2 regions of the Leifsonia sp. Y878 genome follow, and region 2 is predicted to be linked to the other one. Evidence: predicted binding sites of a transcription regulator. Region 2 holds the regulator's gene; the other holds the start of a gene.
What was found. Region 2 encodes HspR, which represses chaperone genes until heat shock. Its sites were predicted from a motif close to AAGTTGAGTCNNNNNGACTCAACTT; they were not measured.

Region 1 (14,352 bases), on a different contig from region 2:
CGCAGCGCTGGCCGCGATCGCCCCAGAGCGCCCGCTGGCGTTCGGTGCCGCACTTGGCGTCATGGCGCGGCTGGTCGTTCCTCCCCGGCAGCTCGTGGTGGTGTCTCCGAATGCAGAGGCAGCCAGTGCAGATCCTCGCGGGCTCCTCGGCCACCTGCGCAACCCCGTCGGCCAGACCGGCGCACCGGCATCCGCTAGCGCATCGGCATCGGCTGGCGCATCGGCATCCGCTGCCGTGTCGCTGGCCACGGTCACCGCGGTCATCGTGACCGAAGCCCAGGCGAAAGACTGGGTGGCGGCGGGATTCGAGCTGGTCGCCGGTCGCACCGCTCTCGAGGGGATGCCGACGGCCTATCTGTGCCACAACTTCGTGTGCCGGGTACCGGTCACCGACCCCACTGAGTGGGTGCGCGGGTTGGCGGCGGGGGACGCTGACAGCACAATGGAGAGATGAGCGACGTACAGATTAAGCGGATTTACGACGACCTGAGCCCGGAGGACGGCTGCCGCGTGCTGGTCGATCGACTCTGGCCGCGCGGCGTGCGCAAGGAAGACGCGCACCTTGACGCCTGGGTGAAGGACGTGGCACCCAGTCCTGAGCTCCGCACGTGGTGGAACCACGATCCAGACCGGATGGACGAGTTCGCGACGCGATATAGAGCCGAGCTCACCGAGAACCCGGACAGCGTCGCAGCCGTCGCCGCGCTGGTGGGTCTCATCGCGCAGAACGACGCGGCGAAGCGGCCGACGACGCTGTTGTATGCGGCGCATGATCCACGGGTAAATCACGCCAGGATCCTGGCTGAATTCCTGAACGAATAGATTCGGACTGGCCCCCGAATGGGCCACGAAAAACCACGCTCTCAGAACGTGCATGGAAGCAGCAATCTGCGGCGTAGACTGTGCCAAGCGCCACCATTGATCTTCTGGCGATTTCCACCGGGGGGCTGGGAATCGCAGAACCCCTCGCCCGGCGCCGACGTTCACCATCGAACGCACATTCTTCGGCACAGAACACTGTGCCCTACTCACGTGATTCCACTTCCAGGAGGACCATGGCACCCATCGATCGATCAGACGACATCTCGCCTCAGGGCGACGGCGACGGCTTCCGCAAGGCTGATGCTGCGAGCACTGACACAGCTGCGATCCCGGTACTGTCCCTCAGTCGTGAACCGGAACTTGTGCTGGTGGCAACGGATGCCAGAACTCGCCGGTTCGATCGAGACGATGTCGTCGTGCGGAAGGGTGAGATCACCCTGTCGCAGGGGCATTTCACGCCACACGAGTCGATGGTCAGTGACCTGGTTGCCGTACACGACGCGCTGACGCGTGCCGGCATCGAATTCCTGCTCGTCAGGGGCGACGGCGGCCGGCTGGTCATCGCCGTCAATCGGTCAGCGCGCAAGAAGATCACCCGCGTGCTCGCCGAGGAGTTCGCCAACGAGCCGTTCTACGTGCGTCCGGTCACCATCGAGCCGAACGGTGACACGCACACTGACGACACCGGATCGGCGCTCCTCGCCGACGACGGGCTGCTCACGTACCGTTCAGCCAACGTCTTCCGGGTGTATCGCCCCCGGATCGAGCCGATCGGTCGCCTGCGCTACGGCGCGGACACCGCCTTCCAATTTGAACTGTGGCGCTTTGGCGAAGACGAGATCATCGCCCCCGTCGAGAACGCGCTGATGCGGCTTCGGCTGCCTCGCTCAGAGGCCCGCGAGACCACGATCGACCTGCACGGTCGCACGTGGCGCACCTTCCAGAGCATGTTCGACGACCTCGCCAGCGACGTCAGCTTCGACATCGACCTCGTCTTCTCCTGGGTCGACGGGTCATCCAGCGATTTCCAGCGCGAACGCGCCAAGCGGATGCAGGCATACGTAGTGGGAGAGGGTGACGACTCCGACGCCCGCTTCCGTCAGATCGACGAGCTGAAGTACGCGCTGCGCAGCGTGTACCTGTTCGCGCCGTGGATCCGTCGAATCTTCATCGCGACGGACTCGCCAGCACCGGCATGGCTGGCCGACCACCCGCGGGTCACCATCATGCGCAGTGAAGAGTTCTTCGCCGATCCGAGCGTGCTCCCAACGCACAACTCGCACGCCGTGGAAAGCCAGCTGCACAACATCCCCGGCCTGGCGGAGCACTTCCTCTACTCGAACGACGACATGTTCTTCGGTCGTCCGATCGGGCCAGACCTGTTCTTCTCTCCCGGCGGCATCTCCAAGTTCATCGAAGCGTCAACGCGCATCGGCCTCGGCGAGAACCAGCCGGAGCGCAGTGGCTTTGAAAACGCCGCGCGCGTCAACCGCGCACTGCTGCACGAGCGTTTTGGCAAGGTGACCACCCGGCACCTGGAGCACACGGCAGCTCCCATGCGGAAGAGTGTGATGCGCGAGCTGGAGGCCGAGTTCCCCGAGGACTTCGCCCGCACGGCGGCCAGCCGGTTCAGGTCGTCCACCGACATCTCGGTGACGAACTCGCTGTACCACTACTACGGGCTTATGACCGGGCGCGCGGTCGCGCAGACCCAGGCTCGCTCGCTCTATGTTGAAACGACGCTGAAGCGTGCACTGCACCAGATGGATCGTTTGCGGAAGCGGCGCGACCAGGACATGTTCTGCCTGAACGACGGCAGCTTCCCCGAAATCTCCGACGAGGTGCGCCGCGAGGCCGTCACGAGCTTCCTCGACCGCTACTTCCCATTCCCTGCCCCATGGGAGCATGTGGAACAGTCCAGCGCGAGCGGGTTTGCCGATGGCGTGAGCGCACCTGGCCTGGCCAGTGACGACTCTCGTGGCGCCAGCGAGCCCGCAGTGGGCACCGCGGCCAGCGATTCGACGCCGGTCAGTTCACTGCCGATCAGCGTAATACAGGGATAGGCCGGGTCATCGGCGGTTCCCGGAAAACCGGGACCGATCCGGCCGGCAGGATCTGAATTCCGGATGCCGCCAGTCGACGAGTGCTCTCGTCTGCGTCGATGTAGTCGAGAGCCTCGTAGCTGCCGAGCGGAACCACAGAGTGCAGCACCGTGTCGGGGTACACATGCACCAGGTTGAACGCGCGGCCACCGTCGCGACCGCGGGTGCCTCCAACGGGCACGGTGAGATCCTGGGTGTAGCAGGTGGCGGATGCCACGGACACGGGGATTCCCGCGAAGGTCGCAGTGGACGAGTAGTGGAGATGTCCGGCCAGGATGCTGCGGACATCCGTTCCTCGCAGCACCTGGGCGAGCGGGCCCTGATCGCGCAGTTCGACGGACACCGCCAGGTCGAGCACGCTCGGGATCGGGGGGTGGTGCATGACCAGGATGGAACCGTCGATCGCTGGAACGGCAAGCACGTCATCGAGCCACTCGAGCTGGGCAGGCGTGACCTCGCCGTGGTGCGCGCCAGGAACAGTCGAGTCGAGCGTGATGATGCGCAGGCCGTTGATCTCTGTGACGCTGTCGACGGGGGTTGTCGTCGGACCTTGGTCGAGCAGCCCGGTGCGGAACGCGGCGCGGTCGTCGTGGTTTCCCATCACCCAGATCACCTGGGCGCCGAGGCGTTTGGCAACGGGGTCGACGATCGCTCGTAGTTCGTCGTAGGCGCCTGGCTCGCCGCGATCGGCAAGATCACCGGTGAAGATGATCGCCTCTGGACGGCTCCCCGATGATTCGACAGCGGCGAAGAGTTCAACCAGGTGTCGCGTGCTGTCCACCGTGTTGTAGAGGCGATTGCCCCCTGCAAGAAGGTGCGTATCACTGAGGTGGATGAGAAAGTGGTCCGGCCTGGGGTATTCGGCCGTTCGCATGCTCACGAAGATTCCATTCGTTGTCACGTGCACACTCTGCGCGGATGCACTAACGGTACTGCCGATATTCGAACACGGGTAGTTGAACATCCGGTGTACGCCACGCGCAGTGCGCCTGTACGCCTGCTGCACTGTGTGCGTCACGCGAAGGCGCACTGTGTGTCTGTCTGACAATGTCAGATCGACACACAGTGCGCTTTCGCGGTGCTGGCAAAGCGGTGCCGGCTACTCGGCGGACTGCGGCTTGTTCTCGCCGACCGAGAGCGCGCCCTCGCTGCTTGAGGTCGTCACCTTCACCTTGCGTGGCTTCGCCCGTTCGCTGACCGGGATGGTGACGCTCAGTACTCCGTTGGCGTAGCTGGCGCTGATCCGCTCAACATCGACGCCTTCGCCGAGTTGGAGCTGGCGCAGGAAGGATCCGGCCTGGCGCTCGCGCGTGATCCACTTGACGCCCTCGTGGTTGGCGAGCGTGCGCTCTGCACGAATGGTGAGGAGCTGACCGTCGACATCGATGTCCACCGAACCAGGATCGATGCCGGGCATGTCGGCGTTCAACAGGTAAACATCGCCGTCGCGGTACAGGTCCATGGGCATCCGGCGCGGCCCAAGTCGGTTGTCGAGCAGTGCGCCCGCGAAACGGTCGATGTCGCGTAGTGGGTCAAAGTTCGCCATTGTCTACTCCCTAGCTCCGGGTCGAGACCCGATTCTCAATCGCATGTCAATAACTTGAGTCGAGGGGACTCAACTATTGACAATTAAACACCGGTGCCGGATGCCTGCCAACGGACACGACGAATTCTCAGTTGGCTTTGAGCGAACGCAAGGCTGCGGCCTGGCCAGCGTCGTCGGACTGCTCGCGCGCCGCCAGAATCTGCTCCACGTTGGCTTCGGCCCACACTCGAATCGCCTGGACGGGTTCGAGCAGTGAGATCCCGAGCGGTGTCAGGGTGTACTCGACGCGCGGGGGAACTTGGGCGAACACTTCCCGGCTGAGCAGGCCGTCGCGCTCCAACGCGCGCAGCGTCTCGGTGAGAACCTTCGGTGTCACGACGCCGATGTCGTTCTTGAGCTGCGAAAAGCGCTTCACCCCCGTGTTCAGCGAGAGCAAGACCTGGAGAGTCCACTTGTCGCCGATGCGACCGAGGATCACGCGGCTCGGACATGACGGCTTGAGGGCGTCGTATGACACGGCGCCTGTGTCATTCGGGATCGCGATGCTATCCAAGGGGTAACCGACTTCCGTTGAAGTATCCAGTATCTAATTCATACTATTGGCGAAAGTGGTCAACAGCACAACGAATCAACACCACAACGACAATCAGAACGGATGCAGGCATGAATATTCTTCTCACCGGTGCCACCGGCTACATCGGCTCGGCGGTTCTTCGACGGCTCCAGCAGAGCGGACACACTGTCACGGCCGTCGTGCGCAGCGACGGGGCAGCCCAAAGAGTCGCGTCCGATGGGGCGACGGCGCTCGTGCACGATGTGACGGATGAGGCGTGGCTGGTCGCCCGCTTGCGTGAGGTCGACGGGGCCATTCACGCTGCAGCCCCCGCGGAGGGCAGCGCCGCAGCGTTTGACGACGCCATCCTGAACGCGGTGATCTCAGCTTTCGGTGGCACCGGAAAACCGTACGTCCACACGGGTGGCATCTGGTCATGGGGCGACAACGCGGCCATCACCGAAGACAGCCCCCTCGATCCGCCAGCACTGACACAGTGGCGAGCTGCACGGGAAGCGCGAGTCCTCGCATCCGCTGTGAGAGCCAGCGTGGTGTCGCCGGCCATCGTCTACGGGAACGGCGGTGGCATCCCGATCAGCATCATCCGCGACGCACCACGCACGCAGAGCGGCGCGCTCACGCTGGTTGGCAACGGAGACCAGCACTGGGCGACAGTGCACGTCGACGACCTCGCCGACCTGTACGTGCGGGCGCTTGAGACATCACCTGGCAACACGCGGTTCGTCGGCGCAAGCGGTGAGAATCCGACGGTGCGGGAACTCGGACGTGCCGTCGTCGGGCCAACGGGCGAGATCGTGCCAGAGAGCGCCGATGCCACCCGCGCGCGGTTGGGAGGCGCGTTCGCCGACGCCCTGTTGCTCGACCAGCAGGCCAGGGGAGACGCGGCCAGGCAACAACTCGGCTGGCGGCCGGCAGCACCATCGCTCATAGCCGAATTGAGCGTGGCCGCGCCGGTGGCTCTCTAGTCGTTCGCCGTCGCGGTGCTGGCTGCCCTAGCCGAAGCACAAAGCACTGCCTAGGCTGTCGGCATGGCTCGCTACGTGCGGTTTGACGAATTCGGTGGCACTGAGGTCTTGCACATCGTGCATGACGATCCGCCGTCGCCTGCGCCAGGAGAAGTGCGCGTGAGCGTTCACTCTGCCGGCCTGAACCCGGTGGACTGGAAGATCTTTCGCGGCGGGCCAACGGCTGCCGCCTATCACGCTGAGCCTCCGTGCGGTAACGGAAATGACTTCGCCGGAGTGATCGATGAGATCGGCACAGGCGTTGTCGATTTCGACCTTGGTGACGAGGTGCTGGGGGGCAAGCGGATGTTCGCCCAGGCCGACTACCTGGTCATCGACGCCGACCAGGTCGTTCGCAAGCCCCCGGCGCTCGGCATGGACGAGGCCGGCGCACTCGATATCGTCGGTAGAACGGCATGGGCGACCGTGCGCTCGCTCGGACTCACCTCCGCCGACACCGTGCTCGTCAGCGCGGCGGCCGGCGGCGTCGGCGTGCTGGCTGCACAACTCGCAAAGCGCACCGGCGCCACCGTCATCGGCACGGCGAGCGAGGCCAACCACGACTTCCTGCGCGGCCTCGGCATCATTCCAGTTGCCTATGGCGAGGGCATGGTCGACCGTATTCGCGCCGTCGCGCCGCACGTCACGGCGGCCCTCGACAACAACGGCCCTTCCAGCATCGACGCGGCACTCAAGCTCGGCGTGCCAGGGCACCGCATCAACACCATCGCTGCGCGTGGCCATCGAACGGATGCTGGAATCCAGGGTGTCGGCGGCGCACAGGCCGGCGTGAGCGAACTGGAGAAGGTGGCGGAACTCATCGCGGCGGGCGATCTCGTATTCCCCATCGACAGCGTCTATCCGTTAGAACGCGTGAAAGATGCGTACGCGCACCTGATCGGCGGACATTTGCGGGGCAAGGTCGTTCTGGGCTTGGTCTGACTGGGCCTGGTCTGACTGGGCCTGGTCTGGGCCGCCGCTGGAGGCTGGTGGCTCGATCACCGATTTCGGTGTGCAAAGGTTGAAGGGTGCGCCAGAACCAGACGAACTCGCCGGGACGTTACCTGGTCGCCGCCGTTTGCCTCGTTGCCGCTTTCATCGTGCTCTACGTCTATTTCGTGCGCACGGAGGCCGGGCAGCTCATCGACCAGCTCGCCTACAACGGCGCTGATTTCGGCTGGCGCAGCGTCACCCCGTTCACGCGGCGCATTCTCGATGCGCTGCCGGCAATTTCGGGCATCGTCGGCTTCGTGCTCACCATCGTTATTGCCCTGGTCAGACGCAACTGGATCACCCTGGTCGTCGCGCTTTCTGCGGCTGCAGCGGCTGCCGCCACCACGCAGATCCTGAAGTACGCGATTCTCAGCCGGCCGGACTTCGGTGTTGAGGGCTTCGCCGACAACTCATTCCCTTCGGGGCATACGACGGTTGCCGCGGCATCCGCTCTCGCTGTTTTCCTGGTTTCAAGCGCTCGAACGAGGCCGGCAGTGGCCGGACTCGGCGCCGCCTATACCGTCGTCGCGGGGGTGTCGACGCTGGCCAATCAGTGGCATCGGCCGAGCGACGTGATCGCGGCGCTTCTCGTCGTGGCGTTCTGGGGGTGCGCGGCGGGATTCCTGTTGGCTGTCCTGGTTCCTGGGCGGGCGCCGGTGCGTGCTGCGCGACCAATCGCGTTGCTCATCTGGCTCATCGGGCCGTTCCTGGTGGTCACGGTGATTGCGTTCGTGCTGACGCTGGTCAACTCGGCCAAAGACGACCCGAACACCGTCATCGCGTACATCGGCGGGGTCGCAGCCATCATCGCAGTGGGGTTCTCGCTCGCAGCGATGGCCGTCCGCACGTTCTCGCGCTTGCCCTGACCCCGACCTTTCCGCCGCAGGCCGGTTGCGGGGCAGGTCTACCATCCCGGGAAGTCGCGTGTAACACTGGCCCTATGGTCGTCACGCTCAGAGGGCTGCAGACTGCTGTCCCTCCCACAATTCTCGTGCAGGACCAGGTACGCGACGTGTTCGCCGCGCAGCCTGATCTCAGTCGGCTTGCCCAACGGCTGGTCACCACCTCGTTCAATATGTCGGGTATCGATACCCGGCGAACGGTGATCGAAGAGCTCACGCTCGATGCCCAGGCGGGTGACCATGAGCCGCAGTTCTTCGATCCGGAGACGCGGCGGTTGCTGGTGCCGGGCACCGGCGCGCGCAATGAGCTGTACATCACCGAGGCGACGAAGCTGTTCGTGGAGGCGGGGCGGCTCGCACTCGAGGCGTGCCCCGGCGTGGAGGCCGCCGACATCACGCACGTGGTGACGGTGTCGTGCACGGGCTTCTACGCTCCTGGACCCGACTTCATGCTGGTGCGCGAGCTGGGCCTGAATCCGGCCACCCAGCGCTACCACTTGGGTTTCATGGGCTGCTACGCCTCGATGCCGGCCCTCCGCACAGCCAAGCAGTTCGTCGAGGCCGACCCGAACGCCGTGGTGCTGGTCGTCAGCGCCGAGTTGTGTTCGCTGCACCTTCGCACCTCGAACGATCCAGACACCATCGTCGCCTCGTCGCTGTTCGGCGACGGCGCTGGGGCAGCGATCGTGAGTGGCCGGCATCCGGTTGCGGGGGAGAAGGCGTTCACGCTCGACCATTTCTCGACGGTGATCACGCCGGTCGGTGAGGAGTCGATGGCGTGGAAGATCGGTGATGCCGGCTTCGAAATGGTGTTGAGCTCGTACGTGCCGCACATCATCGACGAACACATCGAGGGTGCGCTCGCGCCGCTGCTCGCCCAGGACGAGGAGCTGTGCGTCTTCGCTGACGCCCTGCGGAACGGCGACGGCGGCCGGGTCGGTGACGACGGCCGGGTCGGTGACGAGGGGCAGAGTGAGCTCGGCGCGAGCCTCGACTCTGGTGCCAGCAGAGCGGATGTCGGCGCGCTGTCCCCGAACGGCGAGGCGACGGCAGACCTGGCGGTCACGGCGCTGCTGCGTGAGGTGCTGGGCGAAACCCCGGGGGCGATTGCGTCCCCTGGCAGCCTGTCAATGGCAGCGGATGCCGATGCCGCGCTCCGCTCTCCCTCGGCCGGCGAGCGGCAGACGGCGACACTGGAACAGCCGTTAGACAGGGCGATCGCGCACTGGGCCATCCACCCAGGCGGACGCAGCATCCTCGACAAGACAGAGGCGAAGCTGGGGCTGAGCGCTGAGCAACTGGTGCCGGCCCGGGAGGTGCTCCGCACCTGGGGAAACATGTCGAGCGCCACCGTGCTGTTCGTGATGAAAGCGATCCTCGAGAGTGACGACACCGTCGAGGGCGATCGCATGTGCGCGATGGCATTCGGCCCGGGGCTGACCGTCGAGAGCGCGTTGATGACCGTCATCGTCGGGTAAGGCGTGCGGGGGATTCCGTCGCTCGGACTGCGGGCCGACGACATCGAAGAGGTCATGGACTCACCGGACTGCGACCCTGAACGGCTGCGGAACACCTACGAGAACTTCCGCTACATCAATGCCGTGCTGTCGGGGTGGCGGCGGATGTACGTGCGCGATATCCGCCCGTCCCTCTCCGCGAATTACCAGAGCACGCTGCTCGACATCGGTACAGGCGGTGGCGATGTGGCGCGGGCGCTGGCCCGCTGGGCGATGCGCGATCGGCTGCGGCTGACCGTCGTCGCCGTTGACCCGGATACCAGGGCGCACGACTTCGCGACCAGCCAGCCCACGATGCCGGGGCTCAGCTTTCGCCGGGAGCTCAGCTCTGACCTGGTGGCGCGGGGTGAACGCTTCGATTTCGTGATCTCGAACCACGTGTTGCACCACCTGAGTGCAGAGCAGTTGGGCGCGTTGATGCTCGACTCAGAGCTGCTCTGCCGCCGACAGGTGCTGCACTCCGACATCGAGCGCAGCCTGTGGGGGTACCTCGGATTCGGGCTCGGCACCTGGCCGCTGTTTCGGAACTCATTTATTCGTGAGGACGGACTCACCTCAATTAGGCGCAGTTACACGGCGCACGAACTGCGCGCGGGACTGCGCGCTGCGGCGGGTGTGGGCGGTGCTGGTGGCGAGCGGGACGGGAGTCGTCTCAGCGGCAGTGGCGGCGGCCGTGGCGGCATCGGGAGTGGCTGGCGCGTGACGCGCGAGGTGCCGTCCCGGCTGGTGCTGCGATGGGCGCCGGACCGCATTGAGCGTGACCCGGAGCGTGGTGCGGAGAACGGCGCAGAGCGTGGCACGGTGGACGTCACGCAGGATGACACGGAGCGTGAGCTGGACAGCACGCAGCACGGCGCGGAGCGTGAGCTGGACAGCGGCGCACCTCATGCGTGACGTCATCATCGTGGGCGGCGGCCCCGTCGGGATGCTGCTGGCCTGCCTGCTGGCTGGGCGTGGCCTCGACATTCAGGTCGTCGAGCAGCGGGAGGCGCCGGCCAGATTGTCGCGGGCGATCGGCATACATCCGCCGTCGCTGGTTGCGTTGCGGGAGGCCGGCGTGCTCGATGAGGTACTGGCCGATGCCGCTCGGATTCGGAACGGCGAGGTCTGGAGCGGCGGTGCACGGCTCGGCGCCCTGTCGTTTGAACGGCTGCCGACGGAGCATCAGTTCGTGGCGTCGTTGCCGCAGCATGTCACAGAGGAGTTGCTGGCTGCCCGGCTCGAGGCGTTGCAGCCCGGTGCGCTGCGCAGGGGAGTGCGTGCGGCGGCGATCAGAACACTGCCAGACCGGGTGGCGGTGACACTTGAGCAGGTGGTGGCGCCTGAGGCGGGGGCGCTTGAGCCGGTGGCCGGGGCTGGTGAGGCATCCGCTGTCGGGGCTGGTGACAGATCTGGTGCCGGAACCGCCGCCGGAGCTGGTCATCGAGCTAGTAACGGAGCCACCGCCGGGGCTGGTATCGGAGGCACCGCTGGAGCCACCGCCGGGGCTGGTACCGGAGTCGCGGCCGGTGACACTGCATCGCACGCGGTGGACACCCTGGAGGCCCGGTTCATCGTCGCAGCGGATGGCGCACGCAGCTCGGTGCGCACCGCGGCCGGCATCCGCTGGCAGGAGTATGGCCGGAGCGAAACGTACCTGATGGCCGATTTTCCGGCGGATGCCGCGTTCGAGTCGGTCGCCGTGCTCTACTTCGAGCGGGGCGGGGTGGTGGAGTCGCTGCCTCTTCCCGGCGGCCGTCGACGGTGGGTGGCGCTCACGGATGGGCTGCAGGCCGGGGCGAGCGCCGCTGAGCTGGCTGGCATCATCCGCTCGCGTACCGGCATCGCGGTACCGCAGACGACGGATGCCCCAAGCGCGTTCACAGCGCGGCAACGGCTGGCCGAGCGGATGGTGTCCGGACGCACGGTGCTGGTGGGGGATGCGGCGCACGAGATCAGTCCGATCGGCGGGCAAGGCATGAACCTGGGCTGGCTCGACGCGGTGGAGTTGGCGCCGGCACTGGAGCAGGGAGTGCGTGAGGATGCCGGCGGGCGCGGTGCTGGTGCTGCTGCGGGCGGCGGTGGTGGCGGCGGCAGTGGTGGTGCAGTCGGTGCGGGCAGTGCGCGTGGTGCGGATGGCGCGGCCGGTGCGGGCAGCATGGGTGCGGGCAGCATGGGTGCGGCCGATGACGTGGCTGCACTCCGGAGTTACGACCGGCATCGGCGGGCCAAGGCGCGAATGGCGATGCGGCAGGCCGGGTTCAATATGGCGATGGGGCGTCCGAGCGACGGTCTGCAGCTGCGGGCGCGCAACGGGCTCGTGCGGATGCTGGCGGTTCCGCCCGCCGACGCTGTGCTGGCCAGGGCCTTCACGATGCGCTGGCTGTGAGGGGCTGAAGCTGGCGCAGGCGCAGGCGCAGGCGCAGGCGCCTTTCCCAGCCCCGGGGTCCGTCACCGCGCCCGTGACCGCGCCCGTTCTGGAGAGTCGCGCCCGCCACAGCGGGCGCATTCAGCCACGACGGGCGCGCTCAACGCGGATGCAGTCCGCGCGACGCCAGCGCTGGCCGCCACGTCCGGTGCGCGCGGTGGCGCCGGGTGCAGAAGAATGGATACGTGACTGTTCCACTGATCGACCTCCTGCGCGCTGACCTGACCGCCGCCAACTATTCCGTGACCGCCCTGACCGGGCTGTGGGGTGTTGAAGCGGATGCCGCGCTCCACCGCAATCAGCGGGTCCCTGCCCAGCGTGCGCTCGCCGCCCTCCGTCAGAAACTGGGCCGCCCAGAGCGGTCTGCCACGCTTGCGCAGCTGTTCGTGCTGGCGCGTCCGGTCACCCGCGGCGACCTCGCCGCCGCCCTGCCATCGCTCGGCGTGGCCGGGGCCGTGGAACTGGGGCTCGTCGCATCCGCTGAGAATGACAGCACCGACAGCACCGACAGCACCGACAGCACCGACAGCGCCGGTCGTGCCGACAGCGTCGTCAGCACCGACGACAACGCGCTCCTCCGCCCGCTGCTCGACCTCCGCCCGTACAGCTTCATCGACGCGCACGGTGCCGGCAGCTGGTGGATCGCCTCCGACCTCGGCGAGCTCGCGCTCGGCCACGAGCTCGGCGAGAACCACGTACTTGGGGTTGGTGGCGCATCGCTCACCCTGGCTGGGCTGGTGCTGCCGACATCCGTTGAATCGGCACTCGATCTTGGTACCGGATGCGGCATCCAGGCCATGCACGCCGCCCGCCACGCCGACCGGGTTGTTGCCACCGACATCTCCGAGCGCGCGCTCGAGCTGGCCGCGCTGAATGCGCAGCTGAACGGCATCACGAACATTGAATTCCGGCTCGGCAGCCTGTTTGAGCCGGTCGCGGGGGAGCGTTTCGACCACATCATCTCGAACCCGCCATTCGTCATCACCCCGCGCACCGAGGGTGTGCCGAGCTATGAGTACCGCGACGGCGGCCTGGTTGGCGATGCGATCGTCGAGGCCGTCGTGACCGGCGCGGCCGACCACCTGACGCCAGGCGGTGTCGCTCAGCTGCTCGGCAACTGGGAATACCGAACGGATGTCGACGCCTTCGACCGGATGACGGCCTGGCTCGATCGTCCGGAGTCTGGGAACCTCGACGCGTGGATCATCGAACGCGAAGTCGAGCTCCCCACCGAGTATGCAGAGACCTGGATTCGCGACGGCGGCACCCGCCCAGACACCCCCGACTTCGACCGGCTGTACAACGCCTGGCTCGACGACTTCGCCGCGCGCGACGTGGCCAAAGTCGGCTTCGGCTACATGCTGCTGCGGGCACCGGCAGCGTCGTCCTCCGCGGCAGCGGCATCAGCGTCGGCATCCGTTGTCGCGCCGTTCCGCCGCCTCGAGCGCCTGCACGGCTCGCTCGGGCAGAATTCCTCTGGCCTCGGCGCGTACCTGGCCGACTGCCTGGCTGCACACGACTGGCAGACTGCAGCGGATGACGCCGCCCTGTCACACGCGCACCTCACGGTCGCACCCGATGTCACCGAGGAACGCCACTACTGGCCGGGCAACGATGACCCGACGTTGATGACCCTGCATCAGGGCGCCGGATTCGGTCGGTCGGTTCCGCTCGACACCGCGCTTGCCGCACTCATCGGTGCATGCGACGGTGACCTCAGCGTTGGCGCCATCGTCGGCGCGCTCGCCCAACTGCTGGAGGTCGATGAGGATGCGCTGGCCGACGATCTGCTGCCGCGCCTCCGCGATCTGATCGACGACGGGTTCCTGCGGCCGCCGACCGAGTAGTCGGTAGCGACCCGCGACGGAGCGGGTTCGTAGTTGAGGAACCATCGCGGCAGGCGGCAGGCGGCAGGCGGCAGGCGGCAGGCGGCGGGCGGTAGTGTCCGTTAGGCAAACGGCCTTCGTGACTTCGGGCTGGGCGCGGGGTATTCCCTCAGGCGCGCGATAAAGCACGCGCCTGAGTGAATATCGCGCGCCCAGACTTAGCTGCGCGCCGAAACAAGCATTCACGTGTTCCACCATGCCGCGCCAGCGGTTCGACACCGCTCGAAACCGATGAGCTGATCGGGCTGCGGAAGAGTCACGTCGCCCGCGACGCCGATGCAAATAGTCCTTGCGCACTAGCGTCATAGCGTTGGACGGGAACATTCGGCGCCACGCTTGAGCACGAAACCAGCGCTCAGCTCAGCTCAGGTCAGGTCAGGTGCGCGAGTGCTCGATGGCATCGTCAACATCAGAATCACTGTACCCGTCCCACAGGAGGGACTCCCGAACGTACAAGTCCGCGCGCTTCTGTCGGCGGGCCGCTCGATTCCACGCGCGAGTGACAATCCAATTGGAGGCGAGTCGATAGACGAGGAAGATGACGACAAGCGCAACAGCTAGGGCGACCGCGCTCAGCACCGACCCCGCGAATTCGCCGA
Region 2 (14,352 bases):
CATGTGCACAGCATAGGGACGATCGCTGGCCCCCGTACCAGGAACCGGCAGAAAACACCTCTGACCGGCATTCGCTCAAAGTTGAGCCATTCACACTCAACTTTCAGTTGGCCGTCTTGACAACAAAATCTCCGCGATGGAATACTTGAGCCAGCAGCGCTCAAGTCTTGAAGCGCCGCACAAGTTTGAAATACAGCACCACAACCGAAAGCAATGAAGGAGACGCACATATGTCACGTGCAGTAGGTATCGACCTCGGAACCACCAACTCGGTGGTTGCCGTTCTTGAGGGTGGAGAACCCACCGTCATCGCGAACGCCGAAGGCCTTCGCACCACCCCGTCTGTCGTCGCATTCACCAAGGACGGCGAGGTGCTCGTTGGCGAGACCGCCAAGCGTCAGAACGTCACCAACGTCGACCGCACCATCTCCTCCGTGAAGCGCCACATGGGCACCGACTGGACCGTCGCCATCGACGACAAGAAGTACACCCCGCAGGAGATCTCGGCACGTATCCTCGCCAAGCTGAAGCGCGACGCTGAGCAGTACCTCGGCGACAAGGTGACGGATGCCGTCATCACCGTTCCCGCTTACTTCAACGACGCTGAGCGCCAGGCCACCAAGGAAGCCGGTGAGATCGCGGGCCTCAACGTTCTGCGCATCATCAACGAGCCGACCGCTGCAGCCCTCGCATACGGCCTCGACAAGGGCAAGGAAGACGAGCTCATCCTGGTCTTCGACCTCGGTGGTGGAACGTTCGACGTCTCCCTCCTCGAAGTGGGCAAGGACGACGACTTCTCGACCATCCAGGTTCGCGCCACCTCCGGTGACAACCGCCTCGGTGGAGACGACTGGGACCAGCGCATCGTTGACTACCTGATCAAGAAGTTCAAGGAAACCACCGGCGTTGACGTCTCGAACGACAAGATCGCCAAGCAGCGTTTGAAGGAAGCCGCGGAGCAGGCCAAGAAGGAACTCTCCAGCAGCATGTCGACCAGCATCCAGCTGCCGTACCTGTCGCTCACCGAGAACGGCCCCGCCAACCTCGACGAGACGCTCACGCGCGCACAGTTCGAGCAGATGACCCAGGACCTGCTCGACCGCACCAAGAAGCCGTTCCAGGACGTCATCCGTGAAGCCGGCATCAAGGTCGGCGACATCTCACACGTCGTTCTCGTTGGTGGATCGACCCGTATGCCCGCCGTCTCAGAGCTCGTGAAGCAGGAGACCGGTGGACAGGACCCCAACAAGGGCGTCAACCCTGACGAGGTCGTCGCCGTCGGCGCCGCACTCCAGGCCGGCGTGCTGAAGGGCGAGCGCAAGGACGTTCTGCTCATCGACGTCACCCCGCTGTCTCTCGGTATCGAGACCAAGGGCGGCATCATGACCAAGCTCATCGAGCGCAACACGGCCATCCCGACCAAGCGCAGCGAGACGTTCACCACAGCGGATGACAACCAGCCGTCCGTGGCGATCCAGGTGTTCCAGGGTGAGCGCGAATTCACGCGTGACAACAAGAACCTCGGCACCTTCGAGCTGACCGGTATCGCACCGGCTCCGCGCGGCATCCCGCAGATCGAGGTCACCTTCGACCTCGACGCCAACGGCATCGTGCACGTGTCCGCCAAGGACAAGGGCACCGGCAAGGAGCAGTCGATGACCATCACCGGCGGCACCGCGCTGGCGAAGGAAGACATCGAGCGCATGGTTCGCGAGGGTGAAGAGAACGCTGCAGAAGACAAGCGTCGCCGTGAGGCCGCTGAAGTTCGGAACGGCGCCGAGCAGCTCGCGTACTCGATCGACAAGCTCATCAAGGACAACGACGACAAGCTGCCCGCAGACGTCAAGTCTGAGGTCCAGGCTGATGTCGACTCGCTCAAGTCGGCGCTCGCCGGTGACGACGATGACGCAGTCAAGACCGCGTTCGACAAGCTGAACGAGAGCCAGGGCAAGCTCGGCGAAGCGATCTACGCTGCCAGCCAGGCTGAGGGCGCTTCGGCTCCCGCCGGCGATGCAGGCGAGCAGCCGACATCCGCTTCCTCCGACGAGGACGTGGTTGACGCCGAAGTTGTTGAAGACGAAGACGAAGCGAAGAAGTAATGACTGACAACAGCCATGAGCACGAGCACGAGCCCGTGAACGAGCCCGTGGATGAGTCGTTGGCCGAAGGGGCGCCAGAGTCTGGCGCCCCCGAGGCGACGGCCGACGGGATCGAAGAAGACGAGTTGACGGTTCAGGACATCCTGGACGCGGCGAACATCGAGGCTGCAGATCCCTCGAACGAGCACCTTGCCGACCTCAAGCGCATCACGGCTGAGTACGCCAACTACCGCAAGCGCACCGAAGCTAACCGTGAGGTTGAGCGGGAGCGCATTGTAGGCGACGTCGTGAAGGTACTGCTGCCGGTACTCGATGACCTGCACCGCGCTGAGAAGCACGGTGACCTCGAGGGCGATTCGGCATTCGCCACCATCGCCGCGAAGTTGCGCAGCAGCGTCGAGAAGCTCGGACTCACCTCGTTCGGTGAAGTGGGGGAGCCATTCGACCCCACCATCCACGAGGCGATCTTCCAGCTGCCAGGCGCTGACGTAAGCACTGAGACCGTAGCGGATGTCGCTGAGACGGGTTACCGCCTCGGTTCCACTCTGCTTCGCGCGGCCAAGGTCGTGGTCCAGGTGCCGAGCGATGGCTAGCCAGGACTGGTTCGACAAAGACTTCTACAAGGTTCTCGGGGTCTCGAAAGACGTCACCCCGGCCGAGTTGAAGAAGGTCTACCGCAAGCTCGCGCGTAAGTATCACCCGGACTCCAATTCGGGAGATGCGACAGCCGAAGCGAAGTTCAAAGAGATCAGCGAGGCGCACTCCGTGCTCTCCGATCCAGAACAGCGCAAGGAATACGACGCGGTTCGCGCCATGGGCAGTGGAGCACGCTTCACTGCCCCTGGTGGCGGTGGCGGCCAGCAGGGCGGTTTCGACGATGTCTTCGGCGGAATGTTCGGCGGCGGCACCGGCGGGCGGCAGAGCTATTCGTTCCAGCAGGGTGGTTTTGACGACATCCTCGGTGGCATGTTCGGCGGCGGCAACCCCGGCTACGGAAACGCCAGCGGCGGATTCCGTGGCTATGGCGGGCCGAGTCGCGGACGCGATGTTGTGGCATCCGCAACGGTTGATTTCATTACGGCGACCAAGGGTGACACCATCACCCTGCAGACGCAGGATGGTCACCCGCTCAAGGTGAAGATTCCGGCTGGCGTTGCCGACGGTCAGAAGATCAAGCTGCGTGGCAAGGGCCAGCCGAGTCCGGATGGCGGCGAGAACGGAGACCTCATCTTGACCGTCAATGTGCGCAAGCATCCCGTGTTCGAACGTGACGGGCTGAACCTTCGGGTGGCCGTTCCCGTGACGTTCGCTGAGGCTGCACTCGGCGCGACCATCGAAGTGCCTACCCTCGGCGGGGACCCCGTGAAGTTGCGGGTTGCTCCCGGCACGCCGAGCGGTCGGGTGCTTCGGGTCAAGGGCCGCGGTGTCAGTTCTGCAAAGGGCACCGGGGACCTCCTCGCGGTGGTTCAGGTTGCCGTGCCATCACACCTGTCGAAGGAGGCAGAGGAGAAACTCGCTGCCTTCGTCGAGGCTCTGCCGAAGGAGAATCCGCGAGAGGATCTCCTGGCGAGGGCCAGAGGCTGACGTGGACGAGAATTCGCCGGTATTCGTGATTTCAACGGCGGCCGAACTGGCCGGGATGCATCCGCAGACCCTGCGCCAGTACGACCGGATCGGGCTGGTGAGCCCAGGCCGCACGCTCGGTAAGTCGCGCCGATACTCCATGCGCGATGTCGCGAAACTGCGCGAGATCGCCCAGTTGAGTGGCGAGGGCGTGAGCCTGGAAGGCATCCGGCGAATTCTCAACCTGGAAGACGAAGTGAACGGCCTGCGGGCCAGGGTGGGCGAGCTCGAATCGGCATTGGCCGACGAACTGCTCAACCGCCCTGGTCGGCGCGTGTTCGCGGCGGGCTCAGCAGGCGACGTCATCTCAATGCGGGCCGGCACGCGCACGCGGCGGTCGAACGCCGTGGCGATCTGGCGCCCGCTCGACCACAGGTAGCATCTGCGAACTCGCTCCTCTTTCGTTGATTGAGGAGCGCCCGAGGAACGAGGCCGCGTCTCGAAATCGAGCCACGCGGGTCGAACGCAGCCGCGCTGTAGTTACAACACCCGCAAAGCTGCGTTGGACCCGCGCAGCGGGTGCTGCGGGTGTCGAGGCACGCTCGCAGCATCCGCGGCGGTGCCCGGCTCGGGTACCGTTGCGTAAGTGACAGAATTCTCGTTCGAGCAGCTCCGCCGATGGCCAGACGTCGAAGCCGACAACCTCTTTGCGTTCGACGCCAGCGACCGACTGATCCTCGATGAGGCCGCCGCCGCACTGGAGGCGGTCGCCCCTGACGAGGTCGTGGTGCTCGAAGACCACTACGGCGCGCTCACGCTTGGTGCCGCAGCGCTGCATGGCGCAACCGGAATCCGGGTGCACCAGGACGGCATGTCGGGCGAACGCGCCCTCGCCGCCAACGCCGCTGCTGCAGGGCTGACGGATGCCTACCGCTCGCTCCCACTGGACGCCGCCCTGCTCGCAGGCGCCCGCGTCGTGCTGCTCCAGCTGCCGCGCAGCCTGGGGGCGCTCGACGAGATCGCCGAATCGATCGCCAGGTTCGCCGCTCCAGACGTGCGTGTCTTCGCCGGCGGACGCCTCAAGCACATGACCCCCGCCATGAACACCGTGCTTGCCCGGCATTTCGGCAGCGTCACGGCGTCGCTGGCCAGGCAGAAGTCCCGCGTGCTCATCGCGAGTGACCCGCTGAGCCCCGCCGCCAACACCTCTGATGCCACCGCCGCCCCCTCCGCGTGGCCGCACCGCGAGTACCACGCCGACCTCGACCTCACGGTCTGCGCGCACGGCGCCGCCTTCGCCGGCACGTCTATCGACATTGGAACCCGCTACCTGCTCGAGTTCATCGACCGGATGACGTCCGATGCGGCATCCGTCATCGATCTCGGCTGCGGAACCGGCGTCTTGGCCGTGTCCATTGCGCGGGCACGTCCTGACGTTCACGTGATCGCCAGCGACCAGTCGGCAGCCGCCGTGCTGTCGGCACAGGCGACCGCTGCGGCGAACGGTGTGTCTGAGCGCGTGGAGGTCGTGCAGGATGACGCGCTGAGTAGCCAGCCTGACGCATCCGCTGACTTGATCGTGCTGAATCCGCCGTTTCACATTGGCTCGTCGGTGCACGCCGGCATTGCGCTCAAGCTGTTTGAGGACGCGGCCAGGGTGCTGCGGCCAGGGGGCGAACTGTGGACCGTGTGGAACAGCCATCTCGGCTATCGGTCACCGCTCACGCGCATCGTTGGGCCGACGCAGCAGGTGGGCCGCAACACGAAGTTCACCGTCACGGTGTCGAAGCGCGCCTAGTCATCTGCGGTGATTGCTGCGCCATCACCGGTGCGGATGTGGGTGTGGAAGCCGTGATCAGCTGCCAGATCTTGCCGACCGACCAGGCGAAGACGGCGACCAGAAGTGCGTTCCGCACCGTGAGCAGCACCACCGCGAAGGGGTCGCCGTCGACCAACGGCAGGTAGAAGACGGGGAAGATGAGCGTGGTCAGCACGCCAATCGCCAACATGAGGTAGGCGGGGGTGCGCCAGCGGCGCCAGTTCTGGGTGATGCCGACGGCGACGATCGGCGCAATCCAGAGCATGTACTGCGGCGACCCGACCTTGTTGAACACGACGAAGGCCCCCGAGAGCGCGAGGGCACCGAGCAGCAGCAGCTCAGACCGCGCGGCCGTGCGCCTGGCGGCCAGCACCATGAGCACGAAGATCCCGGCGATCGCAACGAACATGAGTGGCGTCATGGCGGCCGCGACGGCATTCGCTCCTGGCCCCGCGATCTCCCGCGTCGCCATGGCGTAGTTCTGATAGATATACGTGTCCCGCTGCCCGAAGGCGGCCAGCCACACCCACGGCGTGGCGATGGGCGCTTCCAGCTGCAGCGAACGGCCGGACTGCATCGTGACGAAGCCGGCAATGAAACGGATGCCGCCTGCCGCCCACACAAACCCGACAATCGGGATGGTGACGGCGATCGCGGTCGCAATGACCGTGAGGCGGTGCTTCGACGCGACGACGACGGCGAGGATGACGGCCGCCGGCCATACCTTGATCCAGGTGGCGATGGTGAGAATCACGCTGGCCACGACAGGGCGCCTGGCCACGAGGACCAGGGCCAGGATGACGAGCGGGGCGGTGAGGCCTTCCAGTCGAAGCAGGCCGACCGGGCTGAGCACGAAGGTGAAGCCCAGCCACCACCAGGCCGCCGTGTAGCCGCGGACGCTGCGCCCCCAATTCGTGAGCGCGGCGACGGCGACGGCATTCAGCGCCGTCGTGAGCAGAAACCAGAGCAGTTGGTACAGGTACGGCCCGCCGAGTGCCGCAAAGACGATGGGAACCAGCGCCCCGATGGGATACACCCACTCCGTGTTGATGCCTTGCCAGACGCCAAGGTTCAGGCCCTGTTCGGCCCAGGTTCGGTAGAGCACCAGGTCGCCGAGTTCGTGCCCGGTGAGGATGACCGGCAGCAGGGCAACCAGGAAGACAACATGAACGGCGGTGAATCCGAAGACAAGACCGCGCGGCGTGTGCAGCCAGGTGCGCTGCTCCGTGGAGAGGGAACCATTGATCCTTCGGTCGACACGATCGAAGAAAGCGGACATAGCGTGCCTTTCAGCCGACGACTGTGGCAACCAGCGGCCACACCGTGGAGTTTAAGAGCCAGAGGTGAAAAGCACATGGCCGGTATCCGACGATGTGGGGTTTGCCCTGAGAGTGCTCTCAGCCGTTCCTTACAGGTTTCGCGGCTCCTGAAGGGGCTCTTGAAGGGTGGCGCGCGGCGCCGCTGCTGGTGCCTGGCCCACTGCCGTCGCACCCGCCACGCGTGCGGTGTCGAGCGCCAGGCGAGCGAGGAACGTCGATCCGGCAACGGCGGCCGGCATGCTGAAAACGGCGCCGAACGGAATCATGAACAGCAACTGGGTTCCAACGCCGAAGCCGAGCAACTGCCAGCGGATGCCGCGGCGCAGCATCCGCTGAGTCGCGCTCGGTATTCCGCGCGCCTCAAAAGCCCGCGAGCTCAGCTCAACGGCGAGCAATCGCCCGGAGAGAGTGACGCCAAGGACGGGCCCGAGCACTCCGCCGACGAGCGGCACGAACCCGACGAGCCCGACCCCGAGCGCGGTGACCACGCCAAGGCAGAGCAGCCAGAGCGAACTGCGCACCGCCCGCCAAAAGCCGGCTCCCTCCTCGGGAATGGGGCCGCCGGCCGCGTCTTCGGCCGCGCGCCAGATCCGCTCATAGAAGGGGTCGCCGATCGCGAGCGTGAGGGCGGTGAATGTGACGGCCGACAGCACTATGGCCGCACCGAAAAGCACGGCCGAGGTTGCCGTGGTGACAATGTTCTGCCACGGGCGCGGCCAGCTCTCGTCGAAGGGAGTGAGCCAGTCCACGATCGCCTGCAGGTTGAATCCGAGGGCGATCAGCGCGGCCAGCACCAGTGCGAACACGATGGCCGCTGGGATGAGGCCGAGCATCATGGCGCGTGGTCGGCGGCCCCAGAAGCCGAAGCCGCGCAGCAGCAGGCCAATACCGTTGAAGAATGCGCTCAGCATGGGCAGGGCCCCAGGGCTGTGCGGTCGTTTGGCGTCGAGTGGTCCACGCTGCAAGCCTAAGGGGATTGCGTGCTCCATCCACTAGTTGCGCGCAGGCGATGGCTTGCCCGATGTGGGTCGGCCCATTCCGCAGATAAACACGAAGTGACGCCTGCGTTCAGGAGCAGTAACGGCGATCTGAATCCTGTTGGGCTTCTATGAACTTCTGTTGAAGTTCCTGCCAACCAACCCGGATGCGATGAAGCGTCGCGATAGCTTGACCTTGTCGGCCGCCGAACTGTCGCGTCTGACTGCGCGCTCGCGTCGCGTTTCGCAGCACACTCATTCCTCCCGTCTCAGTCGGCCGATCTGTCGCGCCTGAAATCGGGTTCCGGAATGTGTACGGCAGGACAAGCGCACTCATGAACCACACCACTCAAAAGGGGCTTTCAGAGGCATGATCGGCGATCGATTGATAAACATGGTGAAATCACCACAGAAGCGCACTGCCGTACTGGCCTGCGGGATTGTGGCGGCGCTCGCCCTCACCTCCGTCGGCGGTGGCATTGCATACGCGGCGGGCGGCCTGGCTCCGCCCCCGGTCAATCCGGCGACGATTCACCTCGCCTCTGCCATCCCAGACCGGGTGATCCTGACCCCGACGACGACTCCCGCGACGAGCCAGAACGTGTCGTGGCGCACCTCGACCGACGTAACGGCTCCGCAGGCACAGCTCGCCGCGATGACCGACGGACCGATCACCCCGGCGTCAACGTTCACCGCAACGTCGACCACGGAATTCGCCACCGACCTGGGCTACACGATCAAGTACCACACCGCTGTACTCACCGGCTTGAGTGAATCGACCAGCTACGTCTACCGAGTCGGTGACGGCGAGACATGGAGCGAGTGGTTCGAGTTCGAGTCAGCGGCGGCCGGCATCGCGCCGTTCTCCTTCCTGGTGCAGGGCGATGCGCAGAACGACGTGAAGTCATACGCCTCTCGCGCGTTCAGGGCGGCGTACGAGGCGCGTCCATACGCGAAGGCAGTCGTGCACCTCGGCGACCTCATCGACACCGATGTCGCAGATGCCGAGTGGGGAGAGTGGTTCTCCGCAGCCGGTTACGAAAACGCCTACCTCAACGTGATGGCAACGCCGGGCAACCACGAGTACTACCCGGGGCCGCAGCTGACCAGATACTGGAAGGCCCAGTTCGAGTTCCCCGAGAACGGCCCGGCAGACACCCCGCAGATCAAAGCGCAGTTCAGCGAAAACACCTACTTCACCGACTACCAGGGCGTGCGCTTCATCTCGCTGAACGCCTCGCAGATCAACCCGGCCGACCTGAAGGCACAGACAGACTGGCTCGACCGAGTGCTGGCCGAGAATCCCAATAAGTGGTCGGTCGTCTCCTTTCACCAGCCCGTCTTCTCTGTGACCTCTGGCCGCGACAACAAGACCATCAGGGAGGCGTGGCTGCCCATTTTTGAGGCACACAACGTCGACCTCGTGCTGCAGGGCCACGACCATGCATACGGCCGCGGAAACCTGTTTGCCAACGAGCAGAACCTGCCGGCGGGTGCTGATCCGGCAACCAGCCAGACCGGTCCGGTGTACATGGTCACCGTTGCCGGCCCGAAGATGTACATCCCGGACGACCCTGCCACCAACAACTGGATCACCAACGGCGCGAACCTGCGCAGCATGAACCGCGGTACCCAGATGTACCAGACGGTCGATGTGACGGCGAACGAGATCCACGTCGAGAGCCACAAAGTGACGGGCGAGCTGTTCGACGCGTTCACCATCACCAAGTCGGACGACGGCGCCAAGCTCGTGACCGATGAGACCGTCGCCCGGGCATCCGGGCCCGGATCGACGCGGGAAACGATCAATGCCCCTGCACGACCGGATGTCGTCGTGCCAGGAAGTACGCCGACCACGCCACCCACCACGCCTGAGCCGACGACGCCACCAACGACCACCCCACCCACGACGCCTGAGCCGACCACCCCACCCACGACGGTGCCGACGGCAACTCCCACGACGCAGCCGACGGCAACTCCCACCTCGTCTCCGACGGCAAACCCAACCACGAGCCCGACGGCAACCCCCACCTCGACCCCGACCGCTCCGGCAGCAGGTCCTCTCCAGCTCTCTGCAACGGGCATCGCGGCAGGCGGCACGCTTCAGATGAAGGGATCGGGCTTCGCAGCGAACGAAGACATCGAGGTCATCCTGCACTCGGATCCGGTGGTCCTCGGCTACCCGAGCGCGGATGACGCGGGCAACTTCAGTTTCACCGCCCACATCCCCGCAGGAATCACGCCCGGTGAGCACACGGTTATCGCGCGTGGACTCGAGTCAGGCGTGGTGGTGACGGCGTCGATCACCGTACTGCCCGTCGGTGCGGCAAGCATCGGGGTGCGGGACCTCGCCAGCACCGGGTTCGCCTGGTTCGGCGTCTCTCTCGCCATCGCCGGGCTCACCCTGCTCGCGGGAATGATGGCGCTCATCGTGTCACGTCGCATCCGTCGCCCCGCAGCCGGTGACCGCGCATGATCCGTCTGCCCGGCAACGCAGCGACCGTTTCCCTACCCGTAGCCACACCGTCCAGCTCCAGGAAAGGCCGTTTCACCATGACGCATCCGTCATCACGGCGCAGCCGACGACCCCGACTCATCGCCGTGCTCACGGCGATGGCGGTGGCCGGCGCGCTGGCCACACCCGTGCTGGGAGATGTCGCACCGGCTTCGGCCGCGACGGTTCCCGCTTCGGTCGCACACGCTCCATCCCGGATTCCGGACCGAATAGTCCTCACTCCGGCCGGCGACCTGTCCAACTCGCAGGCAGTGACCTGGCGCACCAGCATGGGGGTCACCACGGCCCAGGCGCAGATCCGGGTCGCGACCGCCGAGCCGTATCGCACCGACTATTCGACGGTGAATGCGTCGAAGAGTGAAACTGTCTCGACATCCCTCGGCTACTCAGAGCTGTTCCACAGCGTGAATTTCACTGGCCTGAAGGCGGCCACCCAGTACATGTACCGGGTGGGTGACGGCACCAACTTCAGCGAGTGGCAGCACTTCACCACTGCAGCAGCGACGGCGGAGGACTTTTCGTTCATCTACCTGGGCGATGTGCAGAACGGCATCAAGTCCGACGCCTCGCGCGTCATCCGCAATGCGTTCAGGGATCGCCCTGACGCGAGCATCGTGCTGCAGGCCGGCGACCTGATCGACGACGCCAACGATGACACCCAGTGGGGTGAAGTCTTCGACGCCGCCGGCTACAACTTCGGCACGCAGAACTTCCTGGCCGCAGCGGGAAACCACGAATACGAGGGTGAACAGCTCTCGAAGCAGTGGCAGGCCCAGTTCTCCTACCCCCAGAACGGACCGACGGGTTCTGCCGAGATCGAAGCGCTGCTCGACGGCACCGTCTATTACAACGACTACCAGGGTGTGCGGTTCATCTCGCTGAACAGCAACATCACGGATGCCCCCGCGCTCGCCGTGCAGACCGCCTGGCTTAAGTCGACCCTCGAGAACAACCCGAACAAGTGGACGGTGGTGTTCTTCCACCACCCCGTCTTCTCGCTGGACGAGGGGCGCAACAACCGGGCGATCCGCGAAGCGTGGCTGCCGCTGTTCGAATCGAACAACGTCGACCTCGTGCTGCAGGGCCACGACCACAACTACGGCAGAGGAAACACCAACGCCGCAGAACAGGGCAACCCGGCCGACTGGAACTCCGAGCTCAACTACAACGGGCCGGTCTACGCCGTCTCTGTCGTGGGCTCGAAGATGTACTCGGGCGCAGGTCCGCGCCTGTGGACCTCGAACGACGCACACCTCAAGAAGCTCGGTGGCGGCATCGAGCTCTACCAGCTGATCGATGTGTCGGGAGACGAGCTGCGCTACGAGTCGCGCACGGCCGACGGCGAATACTATGACGGGCTGACCATCGTCAAGAACGCCTCAGGCAAGGCAGTGACTGACGACACGGTGCCGCAGGTCATCAAGCCGGGCGATGCCGGTCCGTGCCTGGGCTGCAACCCGAACCCGGATCCCGGCACCACCGATCCTGAGACCCCGGCAAAGACCGTCGACTACACCGTCATCGGCGGTGTGGAGTCGGTCAACAAGACCAACGCCACGCTCCCGGCCGGTTCTGCATACTCCGAGAGTAAAGACCTGCTGTACCTGGGTGACCAGAACTCGCGAAAGATCTTCGAAGTCGATCCAGACTCCGACGCGGTGACGCGCGAGATCACCCTGCCGGAGAACATCCGTGACCTGGGCATCGATGACGCGAAGCAACTGCTCTACGTCGGCCAGCAGAATCGCAACTGGGTTGTCGTGTCGATTGCGGATGCCACCTTCGGCCAGATCGTGCGCGGCCCGTTCCCGTTCATCGAGTCCAACAGGTCGATCGACATCGACCCGGTGCGTGGTTATGTCTATGGGGCGGTTCCGTCGAGGGGCATCGAGGTGCTCAACGCTGAAACAGGCGAGTCGATCGGTGTCGTGAGCGGCACTGCCGACGCCTACTACGTCGCGGCAGACCCTGAAGGCGGCCGCGTCTCGACCGTGTACTTCAGCGATGCGGCAGACGCGACCAACATCGAGACCTTCGATGTCGACCACGACTTTGCCTCAGTCTGGTCAACCACCAGCAGGGCGAACCCGCGTCAGCTCGACTACGACTCGACGAACGGCCTGCTCTATGTCGGTTACACCGGCACCGCTGTCGGATCCGGCGGATTCTCGGTGCACGACCCGAAGACCGGGACAGTGCTCGGCGACTTCGCAGACCCGTCATATGGAAAGGACGGCTACGGGATCTCGGTCGACGAAGAGAGCCAGCGGGTCTTCGTGTCGAACCGCGACTTCCGGTTGAACCCGCCGGGATCAGAACTCACCCCGGTTGCCGTGACGATCAGCGAGCGTGTGCTCGATGACAGTTACGACTACGCGAAGGAGGCCAGCCTCACCTCGGTGGCGAAGGGAACCGCCCAACTCCCGGCCGGTTCCGCGTACTCGGAGAGCAAGGACCTGCTGTATCTGGGCGACCAGAACTCACGCAAGATCTTCGAGATGAACCCAGACACCGACACTGTGACGCGAGAGATCACCCTGCCGGAGAACATCCGTGACCTGGGTATCGATGACAAGAACCAGCTGCTCTACGTGGGGCAGCAGAACCGCAACTGGGTTGTCGTGTCGATTGCGGATGCCACCTTCGGCCAGATCGTGCGCGGCCCGTTCCCGTTCATCGAGTCCAACAGGTCGATCGATGTCGACCCGGTCAACGGCTATGTCTATGGCGCAGTGCCGTCCAGAGGCATCGAGGTGCTGAACGCGCTCACCGGTGAATCCATCGGTGTCATCAACGGCACAGTCGGTGCGTACTACGTGGCCGCTGACCCCGAGAACGACATCGTGACGGCCGCCTATTTCGAGGACGTCCCCGATGCCATCAACATCGCTGCGTTTGATCTGAAGAATAGCTTCACCACGCTGTGGGAGAAGACGACCAGGGCCAATCCGCGTCAGCTTGACGTTGACTCGACCCACGGCCTCGTATATGTCGGGTACACCGGCACCGCGGCGGGAACCGGTGGGTTCTCGGTGCATGATGTGCGCACCGGGGCGATGCTGGCCGATATGAACGATCCGGCCTACGGCAAGGACGGCTATGGGATCTCCGTCGACGAGGAGCACCAGCGCGTGTTCGTCTCCAACCGGGACTTCAGGCTCAATCCGCCCGGATCAGAGCTCACGGCTGCTGCGGTGACGGTGAGCAAGCGCGTCATGAAGGGTGGAAGCACGCCCACACCCACGCCGACGCCAACGCCAACGCCAACGCCGACCCCGACCCCGACAATTGAACCCACGCCGACGCCCGCACCGACCGACCCGGCGACAACCCCGCCGGTCGGCCTGACGTACACGGCATCGTCACTGAAGGTGATCCCGTCGATGGAGTCGAACGCGGACCTCGACGTGAAGCCTGTCGGCTCGGTCGTCGACTCGGTGACCGGTCACGTGTTCGTCGGAAACGAGCAGCGCCCGGCTCGGGTGCTCGAGATCGACCCGGTCACCGACACCCTCGTCGCCACCCACCTCATCCCGGGCGGAACGGCTGAAGGGGTGCGCGATGTCGCCCTTGACTCGGCGAAGGGTGAGCTCTACGTGGCTTATGGAGCGTCGTTTGTGGTGATCGATGTGAAGACCGACGCGGTGCTCCGCGGGCCGTTCGCCTTCAGCGGCAACGTGCGCGGCATGGATGTCGACCTGGCCGGCAATCGGGTCTTCGGCACAACCCGTGCCACCGGGTTCGACGTGCTCAACGCCACGACGGGCGCGCTCATCACCACGGTGACGACAACCGGTGCGAACTGGAAGTCACACGGTGTTGCGTACGACCAGCACGCCAAGCGGATCTTCGTCAGCAACTCGGACGTCACTGATGCCACCGCATCAGTCCGGGCATACGACGACGCGAGTTACGCGGTGGTCGCCGAGGTGGCGACATCCGCTGCCCCTGACCTGCGGTCGATCGCCGTCGATCCGGTGGCTCACCGTCTATACCTGGGCCACCAGAGCGACGCGTTCGAGGCGAGCGGCGTGCTGATCCTGTCGTCGACGGATCTCAG

Region 1: AC25Y4_RS13155 (Hsp20/alpha crystallin family protein) is a predicted target of HspR. The motif match lies at 4,522-4,546, and genes of this name have one in related genera.

The regions. Positions count from the first base shown of each region.
Region 1 covers NZ_JBYHFS010000003.1:418,547-432,898, forward strand. Annotated here, with positions in the region: gene AC25Y4_RS13135 (thioredoxin domain-containing protein) at 1-454, shown strand, start outside; gene AC25Y4_RS13140 (DUF488 domain-containing protein) at 451-822, shown strand; gene AC25Y4_RS13145 (stealth family protein) at 1,056-2,885, shown strand; gene AC25Y4_RS13150 (phosphodiesterase) at 2,866-3,798, opposite strand; gene AC25Y4_RS13155 (Hsp20/alpha crystallin family protein) at 4,024-4,470, opposite strand; gene AC25Y4_RS13160 (winged helix-turn-helix transcriptional regulator) at 4,598-5,023, opposite strand; gene AC25Y4_RS13165 (NAD-dependent epimerase/dehydratase family protein) at 5,134-6,009, shown strand; gene AC25Y4_RS13170 (NADP-dependent oxidoreductase) at 6,073-6,990, shown strand; gene AC25Y4_RS13175 (phosphatase PAP2 family protein) at 7,077-7,907, shown strand; gene AC25Y4_RS13180 (type III polyketide synthase) at 7,904-9,421, shown strand; gene AC25Y4_RS13185 (methyltransferase domain-containing protein) at 9,425-10,354, shown strand; gene AC25Y4_RS13190 (FAD-dependent oxidoreductase) at 10,290-11,828, shown strand; gene AC25Y4_RS13195 (DUF7059 domain-containing protein) at 12,053-13,714, shown strand; gene AC25Y4_RS13200 (hypothetical protein) at 14,129-14,352, opposite strand, start outside.
Region 2 covers NZ_JBYHFS010000004.1:284,471-298,822, forward strand. Annotated here, with positions in the region: gene AC25Y4_RS14645 (hypothetical protein) at 1-3, opposite strand, end outside; gene dnaK (molecular chaperone DnaK) at 231-2,099, shown strand; gene AC25Y4_RS14655 (nucleotide exchange factor GrpE) at 2,099-2,692, shown strand; gene AC25Y4_RS14660 (DnaJ C-terminal domain-containing protein) at 2,685-3,683, shown strand; gene AC25Y4_RS14665 (heat shock protein transcriptional repressor HspR) at 3,685-4,101, shown strand; gene AC25Y4_RS14670 (class I SAM-dependent methyltransferase) at 4,309-5,460, shown strand; gene AC25Y4_RS14675 (glycosyltransferase 87 family protein) at 5,438-6,760, opposite strand; gene AC25Y4_RS14680 (EI24 domain-containing protein) at 6,890-7,711, opposite strand; gene AC25Y4_RS14685 (purple acid phosphatase family protein) at 8,172-10,253, shown strand; gene AC25Y4_RS14690 (metallophosphoesterase) at 10,331-14,352, shown strand, end outside.